2 regions of the Plantactinospora soyae genome follow, and region 2 is predicted to be linked to the other one. Evidence: riboswitches for the same ligand, from Rfam matches in the RefSeq annotation. Region 2 holds a riboswitch; the other holds the start of a gene.

Region 1 (4,111 bases), 8.8 Mb from region 2:
TACGCCGGTCCTGACCGAAGGTGGGCTCGTCCAGGATCACCAGCCGGGGTGCGGTGGCCAGCGCCGTCGCCACGCTCAGCCGCCGCGCCTGCCCACCCGACAGGGTGTACGGGTTGGCGCCGGCCAACTGGTCCAGCCGAAGCCGGTCCAACAGTCCGTCCACCGTGGACTTCACCGTCGCCTCGGGCTGACCGGTCCGGCGTGGCCCGAGCGCCAGTTCGTCGAAGACGGTGTTGCTGACGAACTGGTGCTCCGGATCCTGGAAGACCGACCCGATCCGGCCGGCCAGTACGGGTGCCCGCCACCGGTGCGGAGCCGTGCGGGCGTACCGCCCGGCCAGTGCCTCGGTGGCCGACAGTCGGCCGGCCCCGGGGCGGAGCAGGCCGCCGAGCAGCAGTGCCAGGGTGGACTTGCCGGTGCCGTTGGGTCCGAGTACGGCGAGCGCCTCGCCGGCGCGTACCCGAAGGTCGGTCGGGGCCAGCCGGGGTGCCAGGCCGAGCCGCTCGGCGGTGAGCAGCACGTCGCCGGCCGGGGCGACCGCCCGCCGGGATGCCGGCGGCGGGCCCGGTACCCAGACCCCGGCGGCGGCCAGCGCCGGCCCGTGCGCCGCGAAGACCGCCTCCGGGTGCCCGTCGGCCCGCACCCCGCCACCGGGCTCCAGTACCACCACCCGGTCGACCAGCGGCAGGGCCTCCGACACCCGGTGTTCGACCAGGATCAGCGTGGTGTCGTCGTCCATCGCGGCGTCCACCGCATCGCGGACCAGCGACGCGCCGGCCGGATCCAGGTTGGCGGTCGGCTCGTCGAGTAGCAGCAGGCCGGGCCGGAGCGCGAGTACGCCGGCCAGGGCGAGCCGTTGCTGCTCACCGCCGGAGAGCGCCGCCGTCGATCGGTCGAGTCCGTAGGGGAAGCCGACCCGGCGCAGCGCCAACTCGACCCGGGGCCAGATCTCCGCCGCCGGTACGCCCCTGTTCTCCAGCCCGAACGCCACGTCGTCGCCGGCCCGGGCCATCACCAGCTGGGTCTCCGGGTCCTGGAAGACGATGCCGACCCGTTCCCGGGCCTTGCGGGGGTCCAGCCCGTCGATCTCGACGGTGCCCTCCTGCTCGCCGGAGTCCTCGGCGAGCAGCCCGCCGAGCGCGGCCAACAGGGTGCTCTTGCCGGCTCCGGAGGCGCCGAGCAGCAGTACCCGTTCGCCGTGCTCGACGCGCAGGTCGACGTCGCGGACCGCCCAGGCCCGCCGCCCGGCATGCCGCCACCCGAATCCGCGCAGTTCGACCGCGCTCATCGCAGCACCGTCTCGTCCGACTCCTCGCCCTGTTCCGCCGCCGGCTAGACGGCGGTACGTTCGCGACCGGCGGGGAACCGGTCCAGTACGCCGGTCTGGGCCAGCGCCCGGGTCAGCCCCCAACTGCCGGCCCCGGCCACGACGGCCGCGCTGACCACCGTGAGCAGGAAGACCGGAAGCCGGAACGAGTCGAAGTCGAGCTCGGAGTAGTAGCGCCACTGGTCGAAGAGGGCGGCGGCGAGCCCGGCGAGGGCCCCGGATCCGATCGCCACCGGCAGCCGGAAGGAGCGGTAGCGGACGGCGAGGAAGGCCGCCTCCGCGCCGACACCCTGGGCGAGTCCCTGGAGGATGGCGACCATGCCCCACTGGCTGCCGAGCAGCACCGAGACGAAGGCCGCGACGAACTCGCAGTACAGCGCGGCGCCGGGCTTGCGGATCACCAACCCACCGAGTACGCCGGGCAGCAGCCAGACGCCGTAGATGACCGCCTGGGCCGGCGGGAAGAAGGTGAAGGCGCCCTCGGTGGCGCTCCAGACCATGTTCCAGGCCCAGAAGATGACGCCGAACGCGACGGCGATGACCGACGCGACGACGATGTCGACCGTGCGCCATCGGGTGTCGCTGGATTGCTTCATGATCTTGCCTCCCAGTCGCGCAGCGAACCAGGCAGGACGCACGCCGCAGTCCGGATTGTCCGGACTACGGCGCGGCTGGAGACTCGACCGAACTCCCTGCGCTGGCATTACCCAGATCAGGTTCGAGGGTCTGCGGGTGTGACCCGCACTCTCAGCGCTGTGCGCTCCCCTGTCGGATGTGCAGTTGTTTCGCAGACGCTAGCACCGGATCGGACCCTGCCGATAGCGGTGGGGCGGCCAGATGTGGTGGTCGACACCCTGCCCCGGTTAGGCTGGGCGGCCCAGTAAATCGGAGGATTCGTGACACTGAGCGCACAGGGCTATCTCGACGTGGTGACCGAGACGATCGGGCGGGTGGCGGCCGGCCAGCGGGACGGCGTACGCCGGGCGGCCGACCTGATCACGACTGCCCTCCGGGGCGGGGGCGTGGTGCAGGCGTTCGGCACCGGCCACTCGGAGGCGTTGGCCATGGAGATCGCCGGTCGGGCCGGCGGCCTGGTGCCGACGAACCGGATCGCGCTACGGGACCTGGTACTGCGCGGTGGTGAGTCGATCGAGATCCTCGGTCCCACCCTGGAGCGGGATCCGACGGTGGCGCACCGGCTCTACGAGCTCTCCCCGATCGACCCCCGGGACGTCTTCGTGATCGCCTCGAACTCGGGCGTGAACGGCACCATCGTCGAGTTCGCGGCACTGGTGAAGGAGCGCGGGCACGGGCTGATCGCGATCACCTCCCGGGAGCATTCCGACGGGGTGCCGTCCCGGCATCCGTCCGGCCGCAAGCTCGGTGACCTGGCCGACGTGGTGCTCGACAACGGCGCTCCGTACGGCGACGCGACGCTGCCGCTGCCCGGTGGCGGCGCGGTCGGTGCGGTGTCGTCGATCACCGCCGCGCTGCTCGCCCAGCAGATCGTGGTGGAGGTGGTCCGCCGGCTGGTCGAGGCGGGAGAGACGCCGCCGGTCTACCTCTCGGCGAACATCCCGGACAGCGACGGGCACAACAACGCCCTGGAGGCCCGTTACTCGGGTCGGATCCGCCGGGGCGCCTGACCCGCGAAGGCGCGGACACTGGACGCCCGGACCGGGGACGCGCCGACGGGGGATGCCGGGGACGCTCGGCCCGGGGACGCGCGGGCGGGGGATGCCGCGGGACGGCCGGACCGGGGACGCGCGGGTGGGCCATCCGGAGCAGACCGCATGATGGGAGCACGCGACGAATCCGACTCGCGTTTCACTTTCGGCCGCGCGGGGCAAACTGCTCCGAACTTGATCGGGATCGGCCCGATCAGTGGCGGGAGGTGCCCGGGTGGCCGTGGAGACCGAAAAGCAGCGTTGGCAGCGGAATTTCGCCGACCTGTTGCAGGAGTTGCGGGTGGCGCAGACCGGGGTGCAGATCCTCTTCGCGTTCCTGCTCACGCTGCCGTTCAGCAACGGCTTCCCGAGGGCCACGGAGTTCCAGAAGGACACCTACGTCGTCGCGCTGCTCGCCGCCGCCGCGGCCACCGCACTGATCATCTCGCCGGTCGCGTTCCACCGGGCACTGTTCCGGCAGGGGCGCAAGCCCGAGTTGGTCCGGTACGCGCACAGCATGGCCACCGGTGGCCTGGCGTTCATGCTGATCGCGATGGTCAGTTCGGTGTTGCTGATTACGGACTTCATCCTGCCCCGCCCGGTGGCGTTCGTACTCAGTGGGCTGACGGGCCTGTGGTTCCTGACGTTCTGGGCCGCCCTGCCGTTCATGCGCCGCAACTGGACCGAGGGCGAGGACGATGACGACGAGGACGAGCTTCCGGACCGCGATTACCTGCCGCGCTCCTGAACTGACCACGCTCAACTGAGCCGGAAGTTACTCTGTGCAATCCATACTGGACAGTAGCCATACTCCTATGATCGGCCTGTCTACGTTGTCTGATCAGCGGAAGTCTCCCAGCTAGGCAACGCTTTTTTGATCATTGCCATCTTCGCCCCAGCGGGTCGCCCCCTACGCCGACGGCCTTGACGGAGAGTTATACGCGGCACGGTAACTACGGATGGCGAGAGGCGAGGATGGCAGATTTGCTGGGGGGGCTGTCGACCGGGAGTTCGGTGGCAGCGGCCGTGGTGGGCCTGATCGGGGGATTAGGGCTCGGAGGTTTGCTGCGCGGCTACATCCGACACCGGACGCGGATGCAGTCTGAGCGGGAATGGT
Region 2 (4,111 bases):
CTGGGCGTCGAAGTCCTGCCGGCCCGGCCGCTCGTCGATCGGGGCGAACGAGTTCGACTCGAACGGGTTGGTGTTGTCGCCGGTGGCCAGGTAGAGGTTGCCCTCGCCGTCGAACGCCATGCTGCCGCCCGCGTGGCAGCAGGTGTTGCGCTGGGTGTCGACCTGGAGCACCACCTTCTCGCTGGCCAGGTCGACGGTGTCACCGGTGACGGTGAACCGGGACAGGTGGTTGCGCGGCCCGCCGCCGTTCGGGGCGTAGTAGAGGTACACCCAGTTGTTGGTGGCGAAGCCGGGGTCCAGCCGGATGCCGATCAGCCCGTCCTCGTTGCCGGTGAAGACGTCGAGGTCGGCGGCGGTGACCGTGGTGCCGGTGTCCGGCTTGATGATCTGGACCCGGCCGTCCCGCTCGATGTAGAAGACCCGCCCGTCCGGCGCGACGTCCAGCTCCATCGGGTTGTTGGTGTTGCTGTCCAGGCTGATCTTCTCGAAGCTGCTGGTCAGCGAGGCGGAGCAGTCGGCCTCCACGGCACCGGCCGCGGTCTGGATGCCACCGAGGAGGTGGGCCAGGAACTCCGGCTCGGCGTACGACTGCTGGGTGTGCCCACCCGCCGTGTACCAGGCCCGGCCGCCGTCGTAGTCCTGGCACCAGGCGAACGGGTGGTCGGCGCCCATCGCACCCGCGCCGGGGGCGTAGCTGGTCTCGTCCAGCGAGGCCAGCACGTGTACGTCGGCGCGCGGGTTGTCGCGGAAGTTGTACCACTCGTCGTACCGGGACCACTCGTCCGGCAACGTCTTCGTGGACTCGTGCGCGTGGTCCTCGACCTTGATCGTGGCCTGCTGGTTGGCCGGATGCGAGGCGAAGTACGCCCCGACCAGTTCGCCGTACCAGGGCCAGTTGTACTCGGTGTCCGAGGCGGCGTGCACCCCGGCGTATCCGCCACCGGCCTGGACGTAGCGCTCGAACGCGGCCTGCTGGTCCGGGTCGAGCACGTCACCGGTGGTGGAGAGCCAGATCACCGCCTGGTACTTGTCCAGGTTGGCGTCGGTGAACGCCGCCCCGTCCTCGGTCGCGTCCACGGTGAACCCGTTGTCGGCGCCGAGTTGCTGAATGGCGGCGATGCCGGCCGGGATGGCGTCGTGCCGGAAGCCGGCGGTCTTGGAGAAGACCAGCACGGAGAAGGGGTCGGCCTGTGCCTGTACCTGTGCCGGCGCGGGCAGGGCGACCGGCGCGGCCGAGGCGGCGTGCGGGGTGGCGACCAGCACGGTCGTGCTGAGGGCCACCGCCGCGAAGGCGCCGAGCAGGCCACGCATGGGTCTGTGTCGGAGACGGGAAGAGGGGAGGGTACCGCGATAGCGGTGCGGGCTGGACACGAAGGATCTCCTTCGTCCGATGAGGACAGCGGGGATCCCGGGTCGGTTCGCCGAAGGCCGCCACGGGTGCGGGAAACGGTCGGTGCCCGCCGAGGCCCCGACCGCGGAATTTGCCTTGTCGTTGAGCAAAACTAGGGCCGGCGACTGGCCCGCCGGAATACGGCGACGAGGTTATTCCGGTAACGGTTGAGCAACGAGAACGAATCATCCGGATAGGACAGACAAATCCCCCTGGGTGGGGTCTGGCCGGGTTGGCACGGCGATCCGTGGTCAGGGGTTCACCCTGTGCGATGGGTCACTGCCCTTTACGGCACCGTTACCGGCGACGTACGCTCGCCGACAAGTAACCCACGGGAGCCCGGTGAACCGGGCTGAGAGGGGGGCTACCAGCCCCCGACCGTCGAACCTGATCCGGGTAATGCCGGCGCAGGGAGGAGTGTTGCCGTGTTCTCCATCGGACGACTTCACCTCATCACCGACAGCCGGCCGGGGCGCGAGCCACTCGCCGTGGTCGAGGCGGCGCTGTCGGTCGCCGGTCCCGAACTGGTCGTGCAGGTACGCGTCGAGGACGACGTCGACGACCGGACGGCGTACGAGCTGGCCGTCGCGGTCGCCGCCCGGTGCGCCGCCGTCGGGGCGTCCTGCCTGGTCAACGACCGGTTACACCTCGCCCTGGCGATCGGGGCGGCCGGCGGGCACGTCGGCGCCCGGGACCTGCCGGTGCACGCCGCCCGCCGGGTGCTCGGCCCCACGGCGGTGCTCGGCGCGACGGCCCGCGACCCGGAGACGGGGGCGGCGGCGGTCGCGGCCGGAGCCAGCTACCTCGGCGTCGGCCCGTGCCACGCCACCAGCACGAAGAACGGCCTGCCTACGCCGATCGGCCCGGAAGGGGTCCGCCGGGTCGCCTCGGCCGTCCCGGTACCGGTGATCGCGATCGGCGGCGTCACCCCGGACCGGATTCCGGCCCTGCTGGCCGCCGGGGCGTACGGGGTGGCGGTGGTCGGGGCGGTCTCCTCGGCCGCCGATCCGGCCCGGGCCACCGCCGACCTGCTGGCCGCGCTCACCGCACCACCACCTCCGGCACCCCGGGACCGGGGACCATTTCCGGGGCCGACGCCCCGGGAAGGTTCCCCGGTCTACCGGCGCGGTGCCGGAGCGGCGGGATGGTAGGCGGCGCACGGCCAGAGGTGGCGGTGGTGGGCGCCGGTCCGATCGGACTGGCCATCGCCTGGCGCTGCGCCGCCCGGGGGATGCGGGTCAGCGTGTACGACCCCGCGCCCGGCTCCGGGGCCTCGGACGTCGCCGCCGGAATGCTGGCCCCGGTCGCGGAGTCGCACTTCGGCGAGCGGGTGCTGACCGGACTGCTCGTGGAGTCGGCGGCACGCTGGCCGGGCTTCGCCGCCGAACTCGCCGAGTACGCCGGCCTCGACCTCGGCTACCGCACCGAGGGGACGCTGACGGTGGCGCTCACCGGCGACGACCTGGCCGAGGCGGAGCGGGAATGGACGTACCAGCGGGAACTGGGCCTGCCGGTGACGCCGCTACGGCCGACGGAACTGCGGGCCCGCGAGCCGTTGCTGGCCACCCGGCTGCGCGGCGGCGCGTTCGCCCCCGGCGACCACCAGGTGGACCCGCGCCGGCTGGTGGCCGCGCTGCGGGTCGCGGCCGGGCGGGCCGGGGCGACGCTGCTGCCTCGGCCGGTCCACCGACTCGCCGACGTGGCAGCCGACGCGGACGTCACCGTGGTGGCGGCCGGCTGCGGTACGGCGGCCCTGACCGGACTGCCGGTCCGGCCGGTCAAGGGTCAGGTCCTCCGGCTCCGGGCACCCGGTGGCGCCCCGCCCGGCTTCCGGCACGTGATCCGGGGCCGCGTCGACGGCCAGGGCGTCTACCTGGTGCCCAGGGCCGACGGCGAGGTGGTGGTCGGCGCCACCGTGGAGGAGCGCGGCGACCTCGGGATCACCGCCGGGGCGGTGCTGGAACTGCTCCGTGCCGCCACCGACCTGCTGCCGGAGATCGCCGAGTACGAGCTGGTGGAGGCGCGCGCCGGGCTGCGCCCCGGTACGCCGGACAACGCGCCGCTGCTCGGCCGGATGCCGGGCCGGCCGGAGGTGGTCGTGGCGGCCGGGCACTACCGGCACGGCATCGTGCTCACCCCGGTCACCGCCGACCTGATCGCCGACCTGATCGCCACCGGGGTACCGGATCCGGTGCTCGCGCCGCTGTCCCCGGGCCGGTTCGACGCCGGCGCCGAGCCCGGTGCCGGTTCGGGGATCGACGGCGGACCGGGGATCGACGGCGGACCAGGGATCGACGGGGGATCGGGGCCCGGCGCCGGATCGGTGCCGCAGGACGAAGCGACCAGGGTGGGGAGGACGCGGTGGAGCTGACCGTGAACGGGATCGGGCAACGGCTGCCCGGCGAACTGACCGTGGCGGACCTGGTGGAACGAATCACCGGTGCGCATCAGGGCGTGGCGGTCGCGGTGAACGGCGAGGTGGTGCCCCGGGGCGGCTGGCCGACCCGACAGCTCCGGGACGGGGACCGGGTCGAGGTGCTGACCGCGGCCCAGGGCGGGTGACGGGGATGTCGCTCCAGTCCACCCGTACCGACCCCGAGCTGCTGCTCGGCGGCGAGAAGTTCAACTCCCGGCTGATCCTCGGCACCGGCGGCGTGAGCAGCCCGCAGGTGCTGGAGCAGGTGATCCGGGCCAGCGGTGCGGAACTGGTCACCGTCGCAC

Evidence for each region. Region 2 has a riboswitch for thiamine pyrophosphate ahead of thiE (thiamine phosphate synthase). Riboswitches for the same ligand answer to the same signal wherever they lie in the genome.
Region 1: linked by a shared signal. The riboswitch ahead of H4W31_RS42025 (ECF transporter S component) and the one ahead of thiE (thiamine phosphate synthase) in region 2 are both predicted to bind thiamine pyrophosphate.

What each region holds. Positions count from the first base shown of each region.
Region 1 covers NZ_JADBEB010000001.1:9,633,810-9,637,920, reverse strand. Annotated here, with positions in the region: gene H4W31_RS42030 (ABC transporter ATP-binding protein) at 1-1,288, opposite strand, end outside; gene H4W31_RS42025 (ECF transporter S component) at 1,333-1,923, opposite strand; TPP riboswitch at 1,999-2,104, opposite strand; gene H4W31_RS42020 (sugar isomerase domain-containing protein) at 2,224-2,973, shown strand; gene H4W31_RS42015 (DUF6328 family protein) at 3,230-3,742, shown strand; gene H4W31_RS43605 (hypothetical protein) at 4,090-4,111, shown strand, end outside.
Region 2 covers NZ_JADBEB010000001.1:858,747-862,857, reverse strand. Annotated here, with positions in the region: gene H4W31_RS03750 (ThuA domain-containing protein) at 1-1,311, opposite strand, end outside; TPP riboswitch at 1,712-1,821, shown strand; partial or broken gene thiE (thiamine phosphate synthase) at 1,816-2,436, shown strand; partial or broken gene thiO (glycine oxidase ThiO) at 2,535-3,623, shown strand; gene thiS (sulfur carrier protein ThiS) at 3,752-3,952, shown strand; gene H4W31_RS03730 (thiazole synthase) at 3,958-4,111, shown strand, end outside.